One region of the Lysinibacillus sp. FSL W8-0992 genome, then DNA from elsewhere that is predicted to be linked to it. Evidence: a T-box and tRNA genes for the amino acid it is inferred to sense, from the RefSeq annotation. Region 1 holds a T-box; the other regions hold tRNA genes.
The links. A T-box is a leader RNA that pairs with one kind of tRNA and senses whether it is charged. The one in region 1 lies ahead of ileS (isoleucine--tRNA ligase), so its partner is inferred to be a tRNA-Ile.
Positions count from the first base shown of each region.

Region 2: it encodes a tRNA-Ile, which carries the amino acid that the T-box ahead of ileS (isoleucine--tRNA ligase) is inferred to sense. The anticodon was not compared.
Region 3: it encodes a tRNA-Ile, which carries the amino acid that the T-box ahead of ileS (isoleucine--tRNA ligase) is inferred to sense. The anticodon was not compared.

Region 1 covers NZ_JBBOZQ010000001.1:4,288,823-4,291,056, reverse strand. The annotation lists gene NSQ74_RS21400 (DivIVA domain-containing protein) at 71-595, shown strand; T-box leader at 701-923, shown strand; gene ileS (isoleucine--tRNA ligase) at 1,124-2,234, shown strand, end outside.
Region 2 covers NZ_JBBOZQ010000001.1:1,881,298-1,883,531, forward strand. The annotation lists tRNA gene NSQ74_RS09335 (tRNA-Gly) at 24-98, shown strand; tRNA gene NSQ74_RS09340 (tRNA-Leu) at 104-192, shown strand; tRNA gene NSQ74_RS09345 (tRNA-Arg) at 208-284, shown strand; tRNA gene NSQ74_RS09350 (tRNA-Pro) at 294-370, shown strand; tRNA gene NSQ74_RS09355 (tRNA-Ala) at 393-468, shown strand; tRNA gene NSQ74_RS09360 (tRNA-Met) at 495-568, shown strand; tRNA gene NSQ74_RS09365 (tRNA-Ile) at 576-652, shown strand; tRNA gene NSQ74_RS09370 (tRNA-Ser) at 668-760, shown strand; tRNA gene NSQ74_RS09375 (tRNA-Met) at 815-889, shown strand; tRNA gene NSQ74_RS09380 (tRNA-Asp) at 893-968, shown strand; tRNA gene NSQ74_RS09385 (tRNA-Phe) at 1,005-1,080, shown strand; tRNA gene NSQ74_RS09390 (tRNA-Gly) at 1,086-1,159, shown strand; tRNA gene NSQ74_RS09395 (tRNA-Ile) at 1,163-1,239, shown strand; tRNA gene NSQ74_RS09400 (tRNA-Asn) at 1,244-1,320, shown strand; tRNA gene NSQ74_RS09405 (tRNA-Ser) at 1,334-1,424, shown strand; tRNA gene NSQ74_RS09410 (tRNA-Glu) at 1,427-1,498, shown strand; gene dpaL (diaminopropionate ammonia-lyase) at 1,697-2,234, shown strand, end outside.
Region 3 covers NZ_JBBOZQ010000001.1:1,874,086-1,876,319, forward strand. The annotation lists tRNA gene NSQ74_RS09215 (tRNA-Leu) at 1-10, shown strand, start outside; tRNA gene NSQ74_RS09220 (tRNA-Arg) at 26-102, shown strand; tRNA gene NSQ74_RS09225 (tRNA-Pro) at 112-188, shown strand; tRNA gene NSQ74_RS09230 (tRNA-Ala) at 211-286, shown strand; tRNA gene NSQ74_RS09235 (tRNA-Met) at 313-386, shown strand; tRNA gene NSQ74_RS09240 (tRNA-Ile) at 394-470, shown strand; tRNA gene NSQ74_RS09245 (tRNA-Ser) at 486-578, shown strand; tRNA gene NSQ74_RS09250 (tRNA-Met) at 633-707, shown strand; tRNA gene NSQ74_RS09255 (tRNA-Asp) at 711-786, shown strand; tRNA gene NSQ74_RS09260 (tRNA-Phe) at 823-898, shown strand; tRNA gene NSQ74_RS09265 (tRNA-Gly) at 904-977, shown strand; tRNA gene NSQ74_RS09270 (tRNA-Ile) at 981-1,057, shown strand; tRNA gene NSQ74_RS09275 (tRNA-Asn) at 1,062-1,138, shown strand; tRNA gene NSQ74_RS09280 (tRNA-Ser) at 1,152-1,242, shown strand; tRNA gene NSQ74_RS09285 (tRNA-Glu) at 1,245-1,316, shown strand; gene nadA (quinolinate synthase NadA) at 1,420-2,234, opposite strand, start outside.

The DNA of each region.
Region 1 (2,234 bases):
TACTGCTAAGTTGTTAGAACAATTGTATAATAGGAATTACGAATGTACATGTAAAGGAGAGAAGGATCGTATGCCATTATCACCTATTGATATACATAATAAGGAGTTTACAAAATCTTTCAGGGGATATGCTGAAGATGAAGTAAATGAATTTTTAGATCAAATTATTAAAGATTATGAAAAATTACTCCGTGAAAAAAAAGATGTCGATAAGCAACTGGAAATGGCTTTAGAGCAAGCGAGACATTTTAATTCTTTAGAGGAAACATTACAAAAATCAATTGTTGTCGCTCAAGAGGCAGCAGATGAGGTACGAAGAAACTCACAAAAAGAAGCAAAGCTTATTGTGAAAGAAGCCGAAAAAAATGCTGATCGCATTGTTAATGAGGCATTAACGAAAGCACGTAAAGTAACTATAGAAATAGATGAGCTGAAAAAGCAGTCAAAAGTTTTCCGCAATCGATTTAAAATGCTTGTAGAAGCACAATTGGATTTACTTAATGCAGACGATTGGGATCATTTATTGCAATATGATATTGATTTAACAGAAATTCAGTCTTCTGTTGAGGAAGCCCAAGAATCAGAAGAAATCTAAATAGTCCATTGAAAAAGTGACGTAGTCATGTAATGAATATGACTTGACGCCATACATGGATTTCCATATACTATTGTAATAGTAATTAAATAAGAACAGATATGCATATAGGCAGAGACGAAGACAGTATTTGTTAGGTGTAGTAAAGCGATTTGGGGATAGTGTGAGCCCAGACAAGCAAATAACAAAGAAAATCACTTCTGAGCTAAATAACTGAACGTTTAGTAAGTTATTTCGGAGCGCACAACGTTAACGTGCTTTCAAGCGGTAGTACAATTATGTACTACAACTAGGGTGGTACCGCGAGTTCAAGCTTCTCGTCCCTTACAGGGATTGAGGGGCTTTTTTTGTTGTTAATGGATTGTTTTGCGTGTCACTAGGAAAGTATAGCAAAAAGGCGTAATTTAAATGATTGGCACAAGTTGTGTTCTGTTTACCTTTGCTTGGGACTTACAAAAATCTGTCGAATGTAATCAAATGCTTAGCAATTGTTCTCTGTTTGCAAAAAAATAAAGGAGGAATTAACAAATGGTTGAATATAAAGAAACGTTACTAATGCCGAAAACAGATTTTCCAATGCGCGGAAATTTACCAGCGAATGAACCAAAAATGCAAGAAAAATGGAATGAGATGGACATCAATAAACTACAAATGGAGCGTACAGCAGGTCGCCCTGAATATGTTCTACATGATGGCCCTCCATATGCAAATGGTGATATCCATATTGGTCACGCCTTAAATAAAGTGCTGAAAGATATGATCACACGTCATCGCTCAATGACAGGTTTCCATGTCAACTATATTCCTGGATGGGATACACATGGTTTACCAATCGAGCAAGCTTTAACGAACAAAGGTGTAAAACGTAAAGAAATGTCTATTGCTGAATTCCGCGAGCTTTGCGAAAAATATGCATATGAACAAATCGACAATCAGCGTGAGCAATTCCGTCGTTTAGGTATTCGTGGTGATTGGGAAAACCCATATATTACGTTAAAACCAGAATTTGAAGCACGACAAATTGAAGTGTTCGGTAAAATGGCTGAAAAAGGCTATATTTATAAAGGCTTAAAACCCGTGTATTGGTCACCATCTTCAGAATCTGCATTAGCAGAGGCTGAAATTGAATATAAAGATGTAAAATCAGCTTCTATTTATGTTAGCTTTGCGATTAAAGATGCAAAAGGTGTTGTCCCAGCTGATGCGAAATTTATTATTTGGACTACTACACCTTGGACATTACCAGCGAACTTAGGGATTTCTTTAAATCCGGAATTCATTTATGTTGTTGTTGCAGTAGCGGATAAAAAATTCATTATTGCGAAAGAATTGCTTGAAACAGTTGCAAAAGAGCTTGATTGGGAAACTTATGAAGTTATCCAAGAAGTAAAAGGAGAAGCATTAGATCGCATCGTAGCACAACATCCATTCTACGACCGTGAGTCCCTTGTAATGGTCGGTGAACACGTTACTGCTGAGGCGGGTACTGGCTGTGTTCATACTGCTCCAGGACACGGTGAAGATGACTATCAAATTGGTAAGTTATACGGTTTACCAATTCTAAGTCCAGTGGATAACAGTGGTTGTTATACTGACGAAGCACCAGGCTTTGAAGGTGTTTTCTACAATGATGCAAACA
Region 2 (2,234 bases), 2.4 Mb from region 1:
AGGATAAATAATCTTATGCACATGCGGAAGTAGTTCAGTGGTAGAACACCACCTTGCCAAGGTGGGGGTCGCGAGTTCGAACCTCGTCTTCCGCTCCAAATGTGCCGGGGTGGCGGAACTGGCAGACGCACAGGACTTAAAATCCTGCGGTAGGTGACTACCGTGCCGGTTCGATTCCGGCCCTCGGCACCATTTTTAAAATATTAAGCGCCCGTAGCTCAATTGGATAGAGCGTCTGACTACGGATCAGAAGGTTGTGGGTTCGACTCCTGCCGGGCGCGCCAATAAATGAACGGGAAGTAGCTCAGCTTGGTAGAGCACTTGGTTTGGGACCAAGGGGTCGCAGGTTCGAATCCTGTCTTCCCGACCATTTCCTAGTAACATGAATTTATGGGGCCTTAGCTCAGCTGGGAGAGCGCCTGCCTTGCACGCAGGAGGTCAGCGGTTCGATCCCGCTAGGCTCCACCATAATTTATAACCAGTATAAAGATCCTGGCGGTGTAGCTCAGCTGGCTAGAGCATTCGGTTCATACCCGAAAGGTCGTGGGTTCGACTCCCTCCGCCGCCATCTTAAAGGACCTTTAGCTCAGTTGGTTAGAGCAGACGGCTCATAACCGTCCGGTCGCAGGTTCGAGTCCTGCAAGGTCCACCATTTATATAATGTTACGGAGGTATACCCAAGTTCGGCTGAAGGGATCGGTCTTGAAAACCGACAGGCGGGTAACACCGCGCGGGGGTTCGAATCCCTCTACCTCCTCCAGTTTTTATTTTGTAAATGGTGTGCTAACAACTCGATATAAATGAATATTATTTTCGCGGGGTGGAGCAGTGGTAGCTCGTCGGGCTCATAACCCGAAGGTCGTTGGTTCAAATCCGGCCCCCGCAACCAAATGGTCCCGTGGTGTAGCGGTTAACATGCCTGCCTGTCACGCAGGAGATCGCCGGTTCGATCCCGGTCGGGACCGCCATTTTTAAATAAGTTGATAGCTTAGTAAGAAGTATATGGGTCAGTAGCTCAGTTGGTAGAGCATTAGATTGAAGCTCTAAGTGTCGGCGGTTCGATTCCGTCCTGACCCACCATATACGCGGGTGTAGTTTAATGGTAAAACCTCAGCCTTCCAAGCTGATGTCGTGAGTTCGATTCTCATCACCCGCTCCAAATGGGCCTATAGCTCAGCTGGTTAGAGCGCACGCCTGATAAGCGTGAGGTCGATGGTTCGAGTCCATTTAGGCCCACCATTATTCCGAAGTAGCTCAGTTGGTAGTAGCACCTGACTGTTAATCAGGTTGTCGCAGGTTCGAGTCCTGCCTTCGGAGCCATTTTTTTATTTGTGGGGAAGTACTCAAGAGGCTGAAGAGGCGCCCCTGCTAAGGGTGTAGGTCGGGTAACCGGCGCGAGGGTTCAAATCCCTCCTTCTCCGCCATTGGCCCCTTGGTCAAGCGGTTAAGACACCGCCCTTTCACGGCGGTAACACGGGTTCGAATCCCGTAGGGGTCATACTAAAACGCAGTAAATGTGAACATCACATTTGCTGCGTTTTTTTTTGCTAGAGTGAAAGTTTGAGAGCTAAATATAAGTGAGATTTCAGTACTTACGATTTATACATAATATCATCTACTGTTGCGCATACTATTATTCTTTTTAATTGAATTTTCAGGTAATATAGTAATGAACGATAAATAGAGGGGGATTAGGATGAGCCATAAATTGAGATGGGTGTACAATCGGCAATATCAGTTACAGGAAAACATAGAACGAGTAGAACCTGTACTACAAAATTTCACAGTGAGACAGGTTAATCGTGTGGAACAGTTTCATCGTACATATGATGGTTTCGAAAAGACACCTTTACGTAGTTTAGATTTTTTAGCATCCCATATAGGGGTCAATAAAATATTTATGAAAGATGAGTCATTTCGATTTGGCTTAAATGCATTTAAAGTTTTAGGTGGTATTTATGCAATTGGACAGTATGTTGCGAAATTGCTAGGTCAACATATTGATGAACTGTCATTCGAACAATTAAAGTCGCCTGAAGTAAAAGAACAACTAGGCGATTTAACATTTATTTCAACGACAGATGGCAATCATGGACGGGGGGTTGCATGGGCTGCAAGAGAACTAGGATGTAAAGCACGGATTTATATGCCAGCTGGCAGTGCAGAAGAGCGTTTGCAAAATATTAAAAACGAAGGGGCCTATGCGGAAATCACGACGATGAATTATGATGATA
Region 3 (2,234 bases), 2.4 Mb from region 1:
CTCGGCACCATTTTTAAAATATTAAGCGCCCGTAGCTCAATTGGATAGAGCGTCTGACTACGGATCAGAAGGTTGTGGGTTCGACTCCTGCCGGGCGCGCCAATAAATGAACGGGAAGTAGCTCAGCTTGGTAGAGCACTTGGTTTGGGACCAAGGGGTCGCAGGTTCGAATCCTGTCTTCCCGACCATTTCCTAGTAACATGAATTTATGGGGCCTTAGCTCAGCTGGGAGAGCGCCTGCCTTGCACGCAGGAGGTCAGCGGTTCGATCCCGCTAGGCTCCACCATAATTTATAACCAGTATAAAGATCCTGGCGGTGTAGCTCAGCTGGCTAGAGCATTCGGTTCATACCCGAAAGGTCGTGGGTTCGACTCCCTCCGCCGCCATCTTAAAGGACCTTTAGCTCAGTTGGTTAGAGCAGACGGCTCATAACCGTCCGGTCGCAGGTTCGAGTCCTGCAAGGTCCACCATTTATATAATGTTACGGAGGTATACCCAAGTTCGGCTGAAGGGATCGGTCTTGAAAACCGACAGGCGGGTAACACCGCGCGGGGGTTCGAATCCCTCTACCTCCTCCAGTTTTTATTTTGTAAATGGTGTGCTAACAACTCGATATAAATGAATATTATTTTCGCGGGGTGGAGCAGTGGTAGCTCGTCGGGCTCATAACCCGAAGGTCGTTGGTTCAAATCCGGCCCCCGCAACCAAATGGTCCCGTGGTGTAGCGGTTAACATGCCTGCCTGTCACGCAGGAGATCGCCGGTTCGATCCCGGTCGGGACCGCCATTTTTAAATAAGTTGATAGCTTAGTAAGAAGTATATGGGTCAGTAGCTCAGTTGGTAGAGCATTAGATTGAAGCTCTAAGTGTCGGCGGTTCGATTCCGTCCTGACCCACCATATACGCGGGTGTAGTTTAATGGTAAAACCTCAGCCTTCCAAGCTGATGTCGTGAGTTCGATTCTCATCACCCGCTCCAAATGGGCCTATAGCTCAGCTGGTTAGAGCGCACGCCTGATAAGCGTGAGGTCGATGGTTCGAGTCCATTTAGGCCCACCATTATTCCGAAGTAGCTCAGTTGGTAGTAGCACCTGACTGTTAATCAGGTTGTCGCAGGTTCGAGTCCTGCCTTCGGAGCCATTTTTTTATTTGTGGGGAAGTACTCAAGAGGCTGAAGAGGCGCCCCTGCTAAGGGTGTAGGTCGGGTAACCGGCGCGAGGGTTCAAATCCCTCCTTCTCCGCCATTGGCCCCTTGGTCAAGCGGTTAAGACACCGCCCTTTCACGGCGGTAACACGGGTTCGAATCCCGTAGGGGTCATACTAAAGCACAGTCGATGTAATTGTTTACATCGACTGTGCTTTTTTTAACAGAAGAAATACGAAAAATCGTCTACCACTAAATAGGTAGACGATTTTTTTGCTTACGCACGTGACAGCATTCTTTCAAGAGAGCTACGAGCTTCTTTTGCCGTTGACGTATCCACTTGAATACGGTTATGTGGCTGGCCCTGATCAATGCTTTCAAGTGACCATAGTAAATGTGGAAGGTCAATGCGATTCATTGTAAGACAAGGACAAAAGTTTTCGTTTAAAGAAATAATATGTTTATCAGGATGTTGTTGAATAATGCGGTTTACTAGATTCATTTCTGTTCCAATTGCCCACGCTGATCCGCTTGAAGCATTATTAATAGTATCAAGGATATATTTTGTAGAGCCTGCATCATCTGCAGCTGCGACAACTTCACGGCTACATTCAGGATGAACGATAATACGCATATTTGGATGTGATTGACGAACCATTGCTATATGTTGCACTGTAAAGCCTTCATGGACTGAACAGTGTCCTTTCCACAATATTACTTGAATATTTTCTGGCGATTGATCTGTTTCAAGCGCATTCGTATGTGGATTCCATACGGCCATATTTTCGAGAGGCACACCTAAATCGAACGCTGTATTTCTTCCTAAATGCTGATCTGGTAAAAATAAAATACGTTGTTTTTGTGAAAATGCCCATTTTACCATTTCTTTTGCATTGGAGGAGGTTACACAGGCGCCACCGTGACGTCCAGTAAATGCTTTAATTGCAGCAGTAGAATTAACATATGTTAATGGCAAAATTGTATTGCCGAAAAGTTGCTGTAAAATAGGCCATGCTTGTTCTGTTTGATAAATATCTGCCATGTCTGCCATCGAACACCCTGCACGCATATCAGGTAAGTAGACATGTTGCT